DNA from 4 places in the Glutamicibacter sp. NPDC127525 genome. Region 2 is predicted to be linked to each of the others. Evidence: riboswitches for the same ligand, from Rfam matches in the RefSeq annotation. Region 2 holds a riboswitch; each other region holds the start of a gene.
What was found. A riboswitch is a leader RNA that binds a small molecule or an ion and turns the genes downstream of it on or off. The one in region 2 is predicted to bind thiamine pyrophosphate.
Positions count from the first base shown of each region.

Region 1: it holds a riboswitch for thiamine pyrophosphate, as region 2 does, so the genes downstream of both, thiM (hydroxyethylthiazole kinase) here and thiC (phosphomethylpyrimidine synthase ThiC) in region 2, are expected to answer to the same signal.
Region 3: it holds a riboswitch for thiamine pyrophosphate, as region 2 does, so the genes downstream of both, ACFVHU_RS05680 (ECF transporter S component) here and thiC (phosphomethylpyrimidine synthase ThiC) in region 2, are expected to answer to the same signal.
Region 4: it holds a riboswitch for thiamine pyrophosphate, as region 2 does, so the genes downstream of both, thiO (glycine oxidase ThiO) here and thiC (phosphomethylpyrimidine synthase ThiC) in region 2, are expected to answer to the same signal.

Region 1 covers NZ_JBHXVN010000005.1:32,420-36,544, reverse strand. Annotated here, with positions in the region: gene thiD (bifunctional hydroxymethylpyrimidine kinase/phosphomethylpyrimidine kinase) at 1-449, opposite strand, end outside; gene thiE (thiamine phosphate synthase) at 446-1,087, opposite strand; gene thiM (hydroxyethylthiazole kinase) at 1,080-1,874, opposite strand; TPP riboswitch at 1,864-1,958, opposite strand; gene ACFVHU_RS12535 (GntR family transcriptional regulator) at 1,993-2,361, opposite strand; gene ACFVHU_RS12530 (hypothetical protein) at 2,358-3,887, opposite strand; gene ACFVHU_RS12525 (aldehyde dehydrogenase family protein) at 3,977-4,125, shown strand, end outside.
Region 2 covers NZ_JBHXVN010000001.1:1,056,373-1,060,497, reverse strand. Annotated here, with positions in the region: gene ACFVHU_RS04985 (DEAD/DEAH box helicase) at 1-328, shown strand, start outside; gene thiC (phosphomethylpyrimidine synthase ThiC) at 421-2,163, opposite strand; TPP riboswitch at 2,160-2,267, opposite strand; tRNA gene ACFVHU_RS04975 (tRNA-Thr) at 2,541-2,612, opposite strand; tRNA gene ACFVHU_RS04970 (tRNA-Thr) at 3,146-3,217, shown strand; tRNA gene ACFVHU_RS04965 (tRNA-Met) at 3,265-3,341, shown strand; gene ACFVHU_RS04960 (GTP pyrophosphokinase family protein) at 3,424-4,125, opposite strand, start outside.
Region 3 covers NZ_JBHXVN010000001.1:1,206,632-1,210,756, forward strand. Annotated here, with positions in the region: gene ACFVHU_RS05675 (ATP-binding cassette domain-containing protein) at 1-1,643, opposite strand, end outside; gene ACFVHU_RS05680 (ECF transporter S component) at 1,640-2,248, opposite strand; TPP riboswitch at 2,314-2,434, opposite strand; gene ACFVHU_RS05685 (DUF4235 domain-containing protein) at 2,510-2,761, shown strand; gene mnhG (monovalent cation/H(+) antiporter subunit G) at 2,818-3,222, opposite strand; gene ACFVHU_RS05695 (monovalent cation/H+ antiporter complex subunit F) at 3,222-3,488, opposite strand; gene ACFVHU_RS05700 (Na+/H+ antiporter subunit E) at 3,490-4,119, opposite strand.
Region 4 covers NZ_JBHXVN010000001.1:873,683-877,807, forward strand. Annotated here, with positions in the region: gene ACFVHU_RS04010 (thiazole synthase) at 1-474, opposite strand, end outside; gene thiS (sulfur carrier protein ThiS) at 477-722, opposite strand; gene thiO (glycine oxidase ThiO) at 749-1,846, opposite strand; TPP riboswitch at 1,844-1,948, opposite strand; gene ACFVHU_RS04025 (GNAT family N-acetyltransferase) at 1,959-2,987, shown strand; gene ACFVHU_RS04030 (mechanosensitive ion channel) at 3,071-4,125, opposite strand, start outside.

The DNA.
Region 1 (4,125 bases), on a different contig from region 2:
TCGTCCCAGGAAGGGGCCACAGGCTCGCGCAGCAAGCTGGCCAGCTCCAGCAGGTTCGGGGTAATCACCGTGGCGCGATCCAGCAGCGAATCAAGGGCCGATTCGTCGTCGAGCAGGCGATCCCCGCTGGTCGCCACCATGACCGGGTCCAGCACGACGGGGGCGTCAACAGTTTCCAGCCAGCCGGTGACTGCGCGGATCACCTCGGCGTTGGCCAGCATCCCGATCTTGATCGCATCGATGCGGATATCTGTACTCACGGCTTCGAGCTGCGCGAGGACGAAATCGCCGCTGATCGCCTGAACTCCGGACACCCCATGGGTGTTTTGCGCAGTCAAAGCGGTGATCACGCACATTCCGTAGCCGCCGTTGGCGGCAATGGCCTTCAGATCCGCTTGGATTCCGGCGCCGCCGGAAGGATCGGAGCCTGCGATGGATAGGATGTTCATTTCGAGGCCTCCCAGGCTGCGACCAGCTGCGCGCTGGCAAGTTGCGGATCTTCGGCGTTGCAGATGGCGCGGACCACGGCCAGGCCTGCGCCGCCGCCGGCGCGGATCGCGGCGGCATCGTCTTGGGTAATTGCGCCGATCGCTACGCAGGGCAGCTTGGCCAAGGCAGCGGCTCGCGCAAAGCCGTCCAGCCCCAGGGGAGCAGGATGGTCTTTTTTCGTCGGAGTGGCGCGGATGGCTCCTACACCGAGGTAGTCGATCACCGAGGCGTCCTTGTTCGCCTGGGCCAGCTGCTCATCGCTGGAAGCACTCAAGCCGATGATGCCCTCGCCGATGATCTGGCGAGCCAGCTGTACCGGCACATCTTTTTGCCCGATATGGATGCCGTTCACTGCTGCGCCAGCAGCCCGTGCCGCGAGGTAGACGTCAATGCGGTCATTGATCAGCAACTGGGCTTTGCCGTCGGTGAGCTTGGCAGCCGCGCAGGCCAGCTCGAAGAATTCCCGGGCGCTTTCATCCTTGGCGCGCAGCTGGATCCACCCGATCCCTCCGGCGACGGCTCCCTCGATAACTTCCAGGGTGCTGCGTGGGGTGCAGCTGGCAGTGTTGGCTACTAGATAAGCGCCGTAATTATGCATGGTTCAATTCCTCGTACTTCAAAGTTTTCAGTTCCCCGGGATCGGCAGCCGACAGCGCATCAAGGAAGGCAACTGCGAAGCTGCCCGGACCGGAGCTGCCAGCCAGGGCCTTTTCCGCGGCCAGGCCATAGAAACCGTGGGCTGCGATGGTGGCCTCGAACGGGTCATCGTGGACCGCAACCATCCCGGCGCAGACCGCGCCCAAGGCGCAGCCGCCACCTGTCATCCGGGTCAAGCCAATTCCGTTGGTATGCACCAAGACGGTACGCGTGGCGTCGATGATGGCGTCAGCCTGGCCGGAAATGGCCACCACGCAGTCGTGCTCCGTGGCCAGTTCGCGTCCCGCCGCCAAGGCGGCAGAAACCTCATCCAAGGCATCGACACCGCGCGAAGCAGATTGCCGGCCGGCCAGAGCCAGGATTTCCGAGGCGTTGCCGCGAATCAGGGTCGGGCGTTGCCGGACAATGCGCCGGGCAAACTCCGTGCGCACCGGAAGCGCTCCCACTGCCACTGGATCCAGGACCCACGGGGTGCCTGCAGCGCTCGCCGACTGCACAGCTTCTTCCATGGCGGTCAGCTGTTCAGTGCTTGGAGTTCCCAAATTCACCAATACGGCTGAAGCTGCCTGCGCGAATGGACCGGCCTCTCCGGGCAGATCCGTCATGGCCGGAGAAGCCCCGGATGCCAGCAGGGCATTGGCGGTGAAATTGGATACGACGGTATTGGTCAGGCAAAAAACCAAAGGTGATTGTTGCCGGTATTTTTGGGCAACTGCATGCAAAGCCATGCGACATCCCTCCGCTAGCGTGAACTAGATCAGGTTCTACGGGTCTTATCTCAGTCGGTTGATCCGACACCCCGTGTCACTGCCATAGAGCGTACGCACAACCGGTTCCGAGGACAAGTTACTTACGCTCGCGCCGCGCCACCAAGGCCTTGAGCGTGGCCGCATCCACCTTCTGCGCGGCCGCCAGCGCCCAGAGGCGATCCACGGCGGCCAGCAGATCTTCCCTGGTGTCCACCGGCTGCGGCCGCTCGTTGACTACTGTGCCGGCACGGCGCCGGGAGGTGATCAGCTCTTCGGCTTCCAGCTCCTTGTAGGCGCGCGCCACTGTACCGACAGCGACGCCGAGGTCCGTGGCCAGCGCACGCACAGTAGGCAGCTTGCTCCCCGAGGGCAGATCTCCCAAGGAGATCAGTGAAGCAATCTGCGAGCGGATCTGCTCATAGGGCGGGGTAGCTGCTTGGAGGTCAACACTGATCTGCGTGCTCATGAAGTAGCTGCCGGCTGATGTTCCCGCACGAAGGCGCTACCGGGGCGCTCTAGGAAAATGACTGCTGGGACAACGAAGATGAGCAATGCAAAGAGTCCCAGCCCGGCCGGGAATCCGTAGCCAATGAGCAGCATGGCTACCACTGCACTGGTGTTAACACGCATTGAACGCAGTTCCAGGACCTTGCGGTACCAGATTTCTTCGGCCGACGAGACAGCCCAGGGAATAATTGCCCGGCGGGAGAACCAGACGAATCCAAGATGGGTTGCCAGCAACAGCAGGATCAAGCCTGCAACCATTGTCTTGCCTGGAGGCACGAAGCCCCACAAATAGTCCAGCGGCGGATCGAGCAGAAAATAGGTGCTGGTGGCAAACAGCAAGCCAGCGGCGATGTAGGACCACAAGGGCAGGGGCGCGTGGTACTTGGGTGCTGCAGACGCCTGCCGGGCCACCGTGCTGACGTAGCTGAGATAAAGCGCATTGAGAACGGCATAGCTCAAAGCCGCACCGGCAAAGATCATTAAGATCCACGTAGTTCGCTCATTGGTAGGCATCTGGAGCTCGTCATCCAGTGGCAAGAATGACCAGCCGATTGCAACGCTGAGCAAGGTGAGTGCTGCAGTTACGTATTGCAAGGTGAATAGTTGATCACGCAAACGCGAGAAGGCGGTCCGTTCCCTGGTGGTGGATTGAGCTGAGAATGTAGAGCGCGGTCCCCAGAAGAGCAACGTGAGGGCGACCGCAAGGGCGCCATAGCTAACGAACTCGTACTGTCCATCCGGCGAATTAGCCTGCGAGTAATTGACCACCGACACGGTGAAAGCCAGCAAGACGATGCCGATATTGCGCATCAAGCGGTTGAGCCAGACCGTGCGCAACGCTTGGTTGTCTTCGACCGAGATGCCGGCCAAGGCAGGTCTTTTCAGGATAACTACGGTAATCACAGCCGCGGCCACGATGATCCCTGCCAGGGCCACGATGAATACCGGGAGCATCTGTGTGCCCGGCAACCGCCCATCATACGGACCCTCCGACGTGTATGAATAGATGCCGTCAAAATCAAAGGTCGTGAATTCCGAGGCCGGAACGCCAACGAGCCCTTCGACTTTGGAGACCGGCCACAGGGAGCCGACTGCGATCAGCAGCAAAAGCCCAACGAAAGCCCCTAGGGCCTTGGGAAATGGAGTTGTCAGGCTGCGGGCCTCTAATGAAGCGGTGCGCACGGGCTGGAGTTCCTTGGGCCAAGTGAACAAGCCGATGAGGTATACCAGAAGAACCCAGATCCCCGGAGTGAGTGCTTCAGCGATAGCCGAACCTGAATTGGTTTCGGTCATTGAAACGCGCCAGGTCTCGGACAAATCCCATGAGGTTGAAGCAAAGAATGCGATCAATGCGCACCAGAACGAGTGGGATCGGGCCCGGTCGATAGCTGGTGTTCCACGCCTGTGCGCCACCGAACGCAACCAAACGCAGATGATTGCGGCAACGAAAGCGATGGATATGGCGCTCGCCGAGAACTGGTTCATGGACATCAATGTATCAACTATTTGATACATATTGAATCCTCTGGCGAATTAAACGATGAAAAATAGTCCCAGTGACGTACGCTCAAATCATGGGTCTGTTTACTTCCACTCCGTTGCCCGAACCGGTCGGTGATTCCGCACCTCCGGTGGACGAGCATCCATCGCGCATAGCAACAGTTCTGAGTCATTTGCGGCGTTCTGCGGACACGCGGATCACGCATCCGCGACGCTTCCGCCT
Region 2 (4,125 bases):
CATCGAGATCCGTTCGGACCACACCCTGGTCGAGTTGCCAGCAGAGCTGAGCAAGGACCAGTGGCGTGCACTGTCCAAGACCCGCATCGGCGGCGAGGCCATCGAGCTTGAGCTCGACAATGGCCGCAGCCCACGTCGCGACGACGAAGGCGACCGCGGTGGCTTCCGTGGCGGCCGTGGTGGCGGCTTCGGCGGCGGACGCAGCGGCGGCCGTGGCGGTTTCGGTGGCGGACGCAGTGGCGGACGTGGCGGTTTCGGCGGCGGCGGACGCGGCGGCAAGGATCGCTTCAGCGATTCGGGCCGCAGCGGTGGACGTCGCGACTACTAAGCCAGTCGCACGCAGCTGAACAGCATTGAATAACGCCCTTGGGGCAAGCCGAAAGCTTGCCCCAAGGGCGTTTTTCGTGCGCCGCAGGCTATTTACGGAGCAGGAGTTCCCACCGGGATCCCGTCCCCGAGATAGACCGTGCCGCCGCTTTCCAGGAACTGCCTGCTTTTCTGCGCCATCCCGGCCAATGCGGCCTGCGCCTCGGCCGAGCCGTACTCGTCGCGGATATCCTGGGAGATGCGCATGGAGCAGAACTTCGGCCCGCACATGGAGCAGAAGTGGGCGGTCTTGGCCGGCTCGGCCGGCAAGGTCTCATCATGGAATTCCTGTGCGGTGACCGGGTCAAGGGACAACGCGAACTGGTCATTCCAGCGGAATTCGAAGCGCGCCTTGCTCAGCGCATCATCCCGCGCTGTGGCACCCGGGTGGCCCTTGGCCAGATCGGCGGCGTGCGCAGCGATCTTGTAGGTGATCACCCCGGTCTTCACATCATCCCGGTTGGGCAGTCCCAGATGCTCCTTGGGGGTGACGTAGCAGAGCATCGCGGTCCCGTACCGTGCGATCTCCGTGGCGCCAATGGCGCTGGTGATGTGGTCGTAGCCCGGGGCGATGTCGGTGACCAGCGGGCCCAGGGTATAGAACGGCGCCCCGTCGCACAGCTGCTGCTGGCGTTCCACATTCTCGCGCACCAGATGGAACGGGATATGCCCCGGGCCTTCGACCATCACCTGCACATCGTACTTCCAGGCGCGCTTGGTCAGCTCGGCCAGGGTGTCCAGCTCGGCGAACTGGGCGGCGTCGTTCGCATCTGCGATGGAGCCCGGGCGCAGCCCGTCGCCCAGCGAGAAGGCCACGTCGTACTGCGCGAAGATCTCGCACAGCTGATCGAAGTGGGTGTACAGGAAATTCTCCTGGTGGTGCGCCAAGCACCAGCCGGCCATGATGGACCCGCCACGCGAGACCATGCCGGTGACCCGGTTGGCGGTCAGCGGGATGTAGCGCAGCAGCACCCCGGCGTGGATGGTCATGTAGTCCACGCCCTGCTCGCACTGCTCAATGACGGTGTCGCGGAAGATCTCCCAGGTCAGTTCGTTGGCTTCGCCGTTGACCTTCTCCAACGCCTGGTAGATCGGCACGGTGCCGATGGGGACCGGGGAGTTGCGGATGATCCACTCGCGGGTGGTGTGGATGTCATCTCCGGTGGACAGGTCCATTACCGTGTCCGCGCCCCATTTGGCCGCCCACTGGAGCTTGGAGACTTCTTCTGCGATGGAGCTGGTCACCGCCGAGTTGCCGATATTCGCATTGATCTTGACCAGGAACGCCTTGCCGATGATCATCGGCTCGGATTCCGGGTGGTTGATGTTCGCCGGGATGATGGCTCGCCCGGCCGCGAGCTCGCTGCGCACCAGCTCGACATCGCATTCCTCGCGCAGGGCCACATAGCGCATTTCCGGGGTGATGATCCCGGCACGCGCATAGTGCATCTGCGTCACGCGGGCTCCGCCAACGGCCCGCAGTGGCGGGGCTGAGCGTCCGGCCCATTCCGCGCTGGCCGTGCCGCGGCGGACCGCTGAGCGTCCGTCGTCGTGCAGGTTGCGTTCGCGGCCTGCATAGGTTTCCACGTCCCCGCGTTCCAGGATCCACCGCTCGCGGAAGGGTTGCAGGCCTTGGGTGGGCTCGCTTCCCGGTCCGCTGGTGCGATATACCGCCAGCGGCTCGTTGGGCTGTCCATTGGGGGAGTCTGCCAATTGGATCTGCGTGACGGGAACAGAAATTCCCGCAGATTCACGGTAGGCAAGGGTGTGGGCAGGGTGCTGTTCAATTTGTTCCACTGGGGAAACTCACTTCCTTCGCCGGCATTACCCGGACAGGTTCAACGGTCGCGGACGGCGATAGCCCGATCTCAGCCCTTGCCAGGGCACCCGTGTGGTCGCGAACAACTTAGCACGCTTGCGAGGAGAAAACGCAAACCCAGTGGTCAGGGCCTGACATCAAGGAAGTGGGAAGGGCCGGCTGTGGCGGGCCAGGATGCTTTTCATTGGCCGGAGACTCTTGCCGGGGGCACCTGGAATCCGGGGCGCAAGACGCGGCCGATAGCCGGTGCTGCAGCTTGGGGTGCGCCTTGGGCCATGCTCGCAGTGGCTACACGGCATCTGCGGGATAAACGAAAAGAGAGGCAATCTGGAACCAGATTGCCTCTCTTATTTCGAGCCCCCTGCCGGAATCGATCCGGCGACCTCGTTCTTACCAAGAACGCGCTCTACCACTGAGCTAAGGGGGCAACAGGTAAATACTTTACACAGGTTTTTGAGGTTTGCAAAATCCGTCGGGAATTTGTTGCTGAGGTCACAATATTCCTACTCAAGACCGGAATGGGCGGCAAAGAGCTGTTGCCTTCCTGGCGGTTTCCAGCACCCCGGTTCACGGCCCGGGATCCAGCTGCCGGGCACCGGAGCCGTGCCTGGGCGCCTAGGTGGATCGGGTGTTGCCCAAGTGCCGCTCGGTCAGGGGTTCTGGAGTGGGAAAGGGTGTCAGCGTTCCGAAGTTCCAAGCGGGGTAATTCGATGCTTGGCCACCGGGGATGATCCGCGGGATTCTATCCTGCGCGTCATGGCAAATCCGCGATTGACCGCGAGGAGCACTCTCGTGAGCATCGTCACCAGGGCACTTTTTGTCCCACCCTTCGTCCCCGGGGTAGCGAGTAAGAGGATAAATAGTCATTGACTAGTGGTTTTACAGAATTCTCCGGGTCTTTTCCGGGGTGATCCGCCGATTTTTCTTTGCCGGGAAATCCGTGTAGAGTATTTACTCGTTGCCCCCTTAGCTCAGTGGTAGAGCGCGTTCTTGGTAAGAACGAGGTCGCCGGATCGATTCCGGCAGGGGGCTCTGAGTGAGAAGCATTCTTGGCTTCTACTGGATTGCTTCTCACTTGTGGCGGCGTAGCTCAGCTGGTTAGAGCGCACGACTCATAATCGTGAGGTCCCGGGATCGAGTCCCGGCGCCGCTACCAAATCAAAGATCCTCGGCCTCGGCCGAGGATCTTTTTTGGTTTCCGGCCCCGAAGCAGCATTGTCCTTCGAGGGCATGAACGGCTAGTGATCCAAGTCCTTCTCCTGGTTCCCGTCCTTGGCTTGCTGAGCCAGCGACAGCAGCCCCTGGATCGCTGTCGTATCGAAATCCGCCTCTTGGCTCGGTGCCTGATTGGCATCATGGCCGTGGACTTCGGTATGCAAGCGCTGCATCTGCATGTCGAGTTTCGTCGCCATGGCCGCCGCGTCGGCAAGCTCTTGCACTAGATGTTCTGGAACTTCGCCCTCGTACTTGTAGAAGATCTTATGTTCCAGGCTTGCCCAGAAATCCTGGGCAATGGTACGGATCTGCAGCTCCACCACGACATCGACCGGGCCATCGGATAAGTAGACCGGGATCTGCACGATCGCATGGACACTTTTATAGCCGTTGGGCTTCGGGTTCTTGATGTAGTCCTTGATTTGGAGGACCTTCAGGTCATTCTGCGAGGTTAGCGTGTTCAGAACCTTGTAGATGTCCTTGACGAAACTGCAGGTAATGCGCACGCCGGCAATGTCGCTGATGTTCTCGCGAATGGCAGGCAGGGACGGGGAGATGTTCCGGCGGGAGACCTTGCGCATGATGCTCTCCGGAGTTTTCACCCGGGAAGTGACGTGCTCAATTGGATTGTAATTGTGCAAATACAAGAACTCTTCACGCAAGATCGAGACCTTGGTCAGCACCTCGTCCACCGCAAACTGGTACTCCATCATGAAACGCTGGAA
Region 3 (4,125 bases), 150 kb from region 2:
AAGGTGGTGATCAACGGCAGTGTTGCCGCAGCCACCGCACCGAGCTTGGCCAGCGGATTGATCTTCGCCAACCAGCTATGCCCTACCGGCGCATCAAGCACCGGCCCCTGTCGCGGGGTACCAGCTTCCGGGGTGCCGGCAGTGAGCACCAGGTCCCTTGCTTTGAGCACCGAGGCAAAGTGATCGTCGTGGGTCACAGCAATGATCGCGGTGCCCTGCTGCAATTCCTCAACCAGCAGCCCGGCCAGTTCCCTCCACGTATTCGCATCCTGCCCGAAGGTCGGTTCGTCGAGGATCAGCACCTGGGGGGATGCGGCCAGAACAGTGGCCACGGACAAGCGCCGCTTCTCGCCCCCGGAGAGAGTGAACGGGTTCGCGTCTGCCAAATGCGCCAGGCCCAAGCGTTCCAGCAACGCGTCCACGCGCGCTTGGACCTGGGCCGGCTCGTATTTCGGCGCATCGGCGCTGCTGGCCTGCGCGCGGCTGGGAGCGAAAGCCAGCTCTTCCCGAACGCTCTGGGTCACGAATTGGTGTTCGGGTTCCTGGAACACCGAACCGATCCGCCCAATCAATGCACCGGCCTTCCAGGCAAACGGGGAGTTGCCCAGACCGTCGGCCAGTTGCGCGGTGGCCGCCAACCCGCCGTCGGCCGGGACGAGCAATCCGCCCAAGGTCAAGGCCAGCGTCGACTTTCCAGCGCCATTCTCACCGCGAATCACCGTCGCGGTGCCCGCTTGCACATTCACGTCCACCGCTTGGGTGCGCGGTGCCGTGGCGGTGCGGGCGGATACCAGCTGCTGCGCTTCCAGCAGAATGGCACCGGCACCGTTCGTTGCCCGAGCCACCTGCGGGAAGTAGCCTGGAATCCACAGCCCGGCAGCAGCCAGCTCCTCGCGCACCGTTTCATCGGTGTACAGCTGCTGCGGGTCCAGATCGTGCGCGACTCCCCCACCGGGCTGCAGCACGATAACCCGGTCCACATGCTGCGCCCAGGCTTCAATCCGGTGTTCCACGACGACCAGCGTGGCACCGGAAAGCCGGGCGGCGTTCAGCACCGCATCGCGCAAGAGCTCAATGCTCTGCGGGTCCACATTGGCAGTCGGTTCATCGAGCAGCATGACGCTGGGTTCCATGGCCAGAATGCCGGCCAAGGCCAACCGCTGTTTCTGTCCGCCGGAAAGTTGCTGGGTGCGGTGCTCGAAGGACAGCGCACCCAGACCCACAGCGTCCAGCACTTCGGGGATCCGCTGGCGGATCAGTTCGGGATCCATTCCGAGGTTCTCCGCGCCAAAGGCCACATCATCGGCGACCCTGCTTTGCACTACCTGGGTTTCCGGGTCTTGCTGCATCAAGCCCACCGGGTGGCTCCGGATGAAGGCATCGCTGCCATCTATGAGCAGCCGGCCAGCGACCTGATCGTCCTCATCCGCTTCCAGCAACCCGGCCATCGCGTGCAGCAAGGTTGACTTGCCGGCGCCCGATGGACCGACCAGCAGCACCTTCTCACCGGCGTGGATCACAAGGTCCAGTCCCGAGATGGCAGGATTCTGCCTCTCGGAGTGCTGCCAGCCGAACCCCGTTGCGGTGATGGCGGCACCGCGCTGGGTCAGCGAGGCTGCGCCGGAATTGGCAAAGGAACTCATTTTGCGCTTTCCAGGTGCGCACGCCGGCTCGGCAGGGCGCTCAGAGCGCCGGTCTTCGCCAGTCCGCGCGTGGCCAACCAGGACAGAAGCCCTGCGACGACTACGCCGGAAATGCCGGTGGCGATCACGTGGAAGATCTTCATTCCGGCGGTGTACTCAACATAGTAGGCCAGGATGTAGGCCTCGGAAATGCCGGCGAACAAGCCGGCGAACAAGCCTGCCAGCAGCGCCACGCCCAGGTTCCACTTGCGGTAGCGGAATGCTGCGAAGACCAGCTCTGCACCCAGGCCCTGGACCAGGCCGGAGATCAGTACGGTCAAGCCGTAGTGCGAGCCGAGCAGCGCTTCAACTACAGCGGCCAGCAGCTCGCAGTAGATTGCGGCGCCTGGCTTGCGGATGATCAGTGCGCCGAGCACCGCCGGGAAGAGCCACATGCCGGTGAGCAACGCGGTGGCTGGCGGGAAAGCTGCAAAGGCGAGCGAGAACAGGCCATAGCCGGCACTCCACGCCCAGAAAATGACCCCTGAAGCGACGGCGATCACCGAGGCGACGACGATATCAACTACACGCCAGCCGGTCCGCTGCTTCGAAACTGTTTCGTTCATTGCTGGTCCTCCTGTGGAAAGGAGGGGAGATGGACGGAATGAGGGCATACTGCCGCGCCTATCCGCATCCGAGATGCTCGACTTCCTTCGCCGGTACTAGCCGGGGCAGGTTCGAGGGTCTGCGATCTATCGCACTCTCAGCGTCTTGCGACTTTTTAAAAGTCTGACGCTCCCCTGTCGGAATAATTACTGCTCCCCCACCATACCGCAGGTATGCTGGGCAGAGGAACGATATGTCAAGAGCTTGATCGCGAGGAAAAAATGGATAAAGTGCAGAAACTTGCCACTACCGGTATCACCGTTGGCGCTGGCATGCTCGGCGGCAAGCTGGTTGATTTCCTTTGGTTGAAGGCAACCGGCAGCAAAGCACCACGCAAGGGCACTGAGGAAGCAGCGGAAGCTTCTTTCCGCCGTGCCTTAGGCTTCGCAGTCGTTTCGGCCCTGGTCGCAGCAATCCTGCAGACGGTGGCTGACCGCAGCGCCAACAAGGTTGTTGCCAAGTTCACCAAGTAAGCTTCGGCGTTGAGCCAAAAGCGGGAGCCGCCCAGAGGGGCGGCTCCCGCTTTTTCTCAATCTTGTTCGTCTGGCGATCCGGTCTTGGAAACCGGGGTGGTTCCGGTCGGCGGTGTTCCGTTGACCTTGTTGACCACGTGGCTCAGCTCATCGGAGAACAGGGTTTCCTTGGCAGCGTGCTTGGTCCGGTAGCCGGAACGGCCAATCATGTGGGCCGAAACCGGTGCGGTCAATAGCTGCATTCCCCAGGCCAGCACGAGTACCGGGACCACAGCCCAGCTGCGCAGGTAAATGGCCAGTCCAGCGAAAATCAGCAGGAAGCCGAGTACCTGCGGTTTGGTCGCTGCATGCATGCGGGTGAGCATGTCCGGGAAGGTCAGCAAGCCGATACCTGCGATCAATGACATCAGGCAGCCAAGGATCAGCAGGACGGCAACGAGGACATCGAGGAAGATTTCCATTAGGCGTTCCTCTGATCCGAAACGAAGCGCGAGACGGTCACCGAACCGATGAACCCGAGCATGCAGGCGGCCACGACGAACAGCAAGTAGTCGGTGTGCTTGTGCAGCACCATTTCCAGGCACAGCGCGGCGGAGATGATCAGCAGCATCACGTCCAGGGCCAGCACCCGGTCAAGGATTGACGGCCCCTTGGCAACACGGACCAGGCAGGCGACAGCACCGAGCCCGAGCATGATGCCGCAGATCCAAATGACGATATCCAGCATGTTACCCCTTCCTCGCATCAAAGTTCGGTCCGCATTCGCTCTTGATCGCTTCGTACTCGTCTCGGCTGCCAATAGCCATGATCAGCCGGCGTTCGATGTCCCGGATGCCGGCACGCGCCTTCTCCACGTCCGCAGGCGACTCGATGTCGATGTAGTGCAGGTACAGCGTCGACGAGCTGCGGTCCACGTCGATCACGAAGGAGCCCGGGATCAGCGTGAGCACGTGTCCCACGGTCATCACGATCAGGTCCGAGTCGGTGCGCAGCGGGACCGCAATGACCGCGCTGCGGGTGCGCTTCCCGCGGACCAGCGCCAGCCAGGCCACATGGACGCTGGCGGCGAAGACCTGTCCGAGGAACCAGATGAACAGCTTCAGGCAGTACCAGGCATTGATCCGGCCCGAAAGGACCACCGGCGGCAGCGGGAACAGGTTCACGATCAGCAGCGCGATGATCACGCCGAAGACCATGTTCCCCAGGGAGAAGTCCTGCCAGAGAGCACCCCAGACAAAGAGCAGCAGCAGAAGCAGCGGCCATTCCTGCTTGAGTGTCGCGCGGTGGCGCACACCGGAGGTATCCAGCGCATCGTCAATGCGCTGGTCACGCGGTTCAAAGTTCTTGTTCGGCATCATCCCTCC
Region 4 (4,125 bases), 180 kb from region 2:
AACCCCGGCGTCCTGCAGGCGCTGGGCAAGTGCCGGATCATCATTGGTGTAGGCGAAAACCTGGAACTCGTCGGCCACTAGTTGCTCGGTGGCCGCATGCAGTTCCAGCGGGTCCGGCAGCAGCGTGTGCTCATCGGCAATGACTTCGAGCTTGATCCAATTGGTTTCCAGAGCTTCACGGGCCAGGTGCGCGGTGAGGATCGCATCGCGGGCGGTGAAGCATCCAGCGGTGTTGGGCAGCGCAATCACGTTGTTGCGCTGCAGCAGTTCATACACGTTGCCTGCGCCGGCCGCCGAAAAGTGGCGGATGGCCACGGTGGTCAGCTCCGTTCCGGAGGCCTGCAGGGCGCTTTCCAGGGTGGTCAGCGAACTCGCTCCCCCGGTGCCGAGGATCAGGCGCGAGGACAAGGAGCGTCCGGCGATCTGGAATGGGTCGCTGTGGATGTCCAGCTCGGTGATGTTGCGCGTTTCCATGCCTAGCCTCCCTGGGCCGCGGTAACGAGTTCAATGCTGTGCCCTTCGGCCAGCAGGTAGCTATTCCAGGCGCTGCGTGGAACGACAGCGCCATTGACGGCGGCGGCAACTCCGAGCTTGCTGCCGTCAGCGGCCACCGAGTTGGCGTCCAGTTCCTTGCCGATTTGCGTGCTGATGAATTCGCGAAGGGTGGTTCCTTCGTCCAGGTTCAGTTGCCGTGAATTGAAATTGATGCCGATGCTTGTCATGGTTGCTGCTCCGTTCGGTGAGCGGTCTAGGTTGCGTTGGCAAAGCGGTGGGGATCCACAGCCTGGTGCAAGGGGTGGGATTGGTGGCCGTGGGCGAGATCCGCAGTGAGCGTTGCGCCCAGCGGAGCCAGCAGCACGCCGTGCCGGGAGTACCCGGTGCAGAGCAGCAGCCCTGGATCAAGGCGTCCCAGCAGCGGCCGGTCATCTGGCGTGGCGGGACGTGCCCGGGCCGTTGCTTCGTTCAGCGTGCAGTCGCTGATGCCGGGGACAAGCTTTCTCGCGTTGTCCAACAGCAGGTGCATCGCGCCAATGTTCACCGCTTGTTGCCGGTCTTCACGGACGCTGGCGCCAAGGACGAGGCTACCGTCCCTTCTCGGCACCAGATACACCTGTTTCCGGTGCACGATGCCGCGGATGGTGCGGGTGATGAGCGGCGGGCCTGCTGGTCCCTGGATCCGGAGGATGTCCCCGTAGACCGGGCGCAGCGGAAGTTCGTTCAAGCCATCGAGGGTGCCAAGACCGGTGGCCACGATGGTCTGCTCCGCTTCGAGGATTCGGCCCGATGCGGTCCGCACAGCGGTGGTCCGCTTCCCGTCGGTCACCAGTGCCTGCGCCCGTTCCTCGACCAGGTGCGGACGCAGATGCTCCAACAGGATCTTGACGATGGATCGAGGGTCGACCTGGTGGTCATCTTGGCACAGGACCGCGCCAGCAATATTGGCGGCCAAGGCTGGTTCGAGCTTGCTGGCTTGGCTGGGCAGCAGCTTTTGCGCTGACAGGCCGAGGGATATCTGCAGTTCGGCCAGCTCGTGCAGGGCTTCGCGGTCCGCAGGCTCTGCGGCGACAACGAGCGTGGAGTTCTGCAAGTAGTCCGGGCGTTGCCCGGTGGCCGATGCGATGCGCTCGATGAACTGCGGATAGGCGGCATTCGAGGCGGCAAGCAGCTGGTGCAACGGGCCATTGCCCCAGACCGTTTCAGCTGCCGGGGCCAGCATTCCTGCTGCCGCGTAGCTTGCACCTTGGCCGGGTGCCGGATCGATGAGGGTGACGGTGTGTGCGCGTGATTCCAGCTCGAACGCGACGGCCAGGCCGATTATCCCGGCGCCAACAATGTTGACATGCACAAGGGCACGCTTCCTTCCTACGGCGGCATGACCCGCATCAGGTGTAGCGGTCGGCTCGGTGCCCTCTCAGCCTGGTCGATTCAGGCTCCCGCGGATTACAGCGATTATAAGCATGATGCAGCTCATAAAGTCGAACTTCATTGAACGCAGTTCCGTCATCTTCTGTGATGTACTTGCTGACATGGCATTCCATGACTTCCCTATCGTGCTTCCCCAAGGTTCTGCGCTATCCAGCACCATCATCTCGTTGGAGCAAGAACTCTTGGAATCCAGCCAACGCCATAGCCAGGAGCAATTGCAGCGGCGCTTGCATCCTCGGTTCGCCGAGGTGGGAGCCAGCGGGCGAGTCTATGATCGCGAGGCCATCATTGCCCAGCTGGCCCGGGAGCCGGCACGGGATGCCGGGGCGTTGAAAGTCGAAAGCCCGGTGGCTCTCCAGCTTTCAGACCAGCTGGTGCTGCTGCGCTGGAAGCTGCTCGCCGGTTCCCCCAGCGAACGCAGTTCACTGTGGATCCATGAGCAGGGCCGCTGGCAGCTGCTCTTCCACCAGGGCACGGCCGCCGCTCATCCGCAGCCATCTGCAGGACCGAAGGAAACCGTGCATGCCGACGGTGAATTCACGGTGCGCCGGCTGCGCCTTTCGGATGCCGAAGCGGTCTTCGAGGCATTCTCCTCGAACCCCGACATGTTGCGCCAAGGCGACGCCGATTCCCCGCAAAAGGCTGAGTCGTATGTGCGCGCACTGCTGGAGGCCGGGGAACGCCAGCAGGCGATGGCCGTCGCATATCGGGATCGGCTGGTGGGACTGGTGTGCGGTACGGTCGACCCGGCCAATCGGAACGCGTGGATTTGGTATTGGATGAACCAGAATTACCGGGGCCGGTCGCTGGCCACCCGCGCCGTGGCAACCTTGGTGGATTACCTGTTCGACGAGCTGGGACTGTACCGCTTGGAGCTGGGCTTGCGGGCAAATAATCCCGGGTCGAAGCATGTGGCAGAAAGCAACGGCTTCCTGCACGAAGGTGTCGAGCGGGGCAAATTCCTGGTTGCCGGAGAACGCATCGATGTGCACACCTACGCGCGGTTGCGTACCGATGGCGGCTCTGCGGTCATGCCCTTGCCGTGGGGCACGCAGCAGTAGCTTGGCGGGCATCAAAAAAGTCGCGGAATCCGGTTTTGGATTCCGCGACTTCTTATCTGTCCCTCAGGTTTTGTGATGCGTGGTTAGATGCCTGGGTTCGATGCCGGTGGCGTCGAGTCCGGGCCATTGGTGGCCTGTTGGGCCTCCATCTTTTTCAGCGTGCGGGCCGCAGCATCACGACCGCCGAGGCCAAAGGCCAGAGCCGCTGCCAATGCTGCGCCAATGACGATTGCGCCGAAGGCCATGTTGATGATCGAATCGGCGATACCCATGTACTTCAGGCCCATCGCCACGAACAGCGCAATTGCCGTGTAGCGGATGATCTTCGAAGCAGTAGTGTCACCCAAGAAGCGGCCAATCACATTGGCGATGACGAAACCTGCGGCGATAATTGCTGCGCCGAAGAGGATCTTGCCGCCCAAGGCCAGGATCTCATTGAGGATATTGGTGATCGCTGGGAAGTTCAGCATCTGGGCCGCCATCACACCGAAGAACAGCACGATAGCAATCTTGACGATGCCAGCGATGATTCCCGAAGCGCTCTTGCCCTCGGGAACTACGCCCCACTGGGCAACAACAGTGTCGGTACCCACGCCGTGGAGGGTGGATTCAAGTAGCTGCCCGACGAACTTGGCAATCAGGATACCCACGGCCAAGAGCGCCAAGGCCATGATGACCTGCGGGATTGCGGTGAAGACCAGCTGCAGCATCTGCTGGGCAGGTACCGAAATTGCCGCGATGCCCAGAACCTGCAGGGCTGATATTGCGACGACTAGCAGGATCAAGGCGAAGACGATGTTGGCAATGATGTCAACGATCTTCGCTTGGGATTCGCGAGACTGAACTTCATCTACTGGTTCGTTGCCTGGGGTGACCTTGCGGACCAGTCCGCTAAAATCGACAGTTCCCAAACCGGTCCTCAGCAGCTGGCGAACGATATTCGCGATGACGTAGCCAATGAAGAAGATGAAGCCCGCACCGATGAGGTTGGGGATGAAGGCCATGACGCCGCCGAGCATGCCCTGCACCGGCGATAGCACTTCGGATAGAGCGAAGACCTGCAGGATTGCCACGAGGCCGAAGAGCCAGACAATCAACCCCGCGACCTTGCCCAGGGATTGGCCTATTTGTTCTCCGT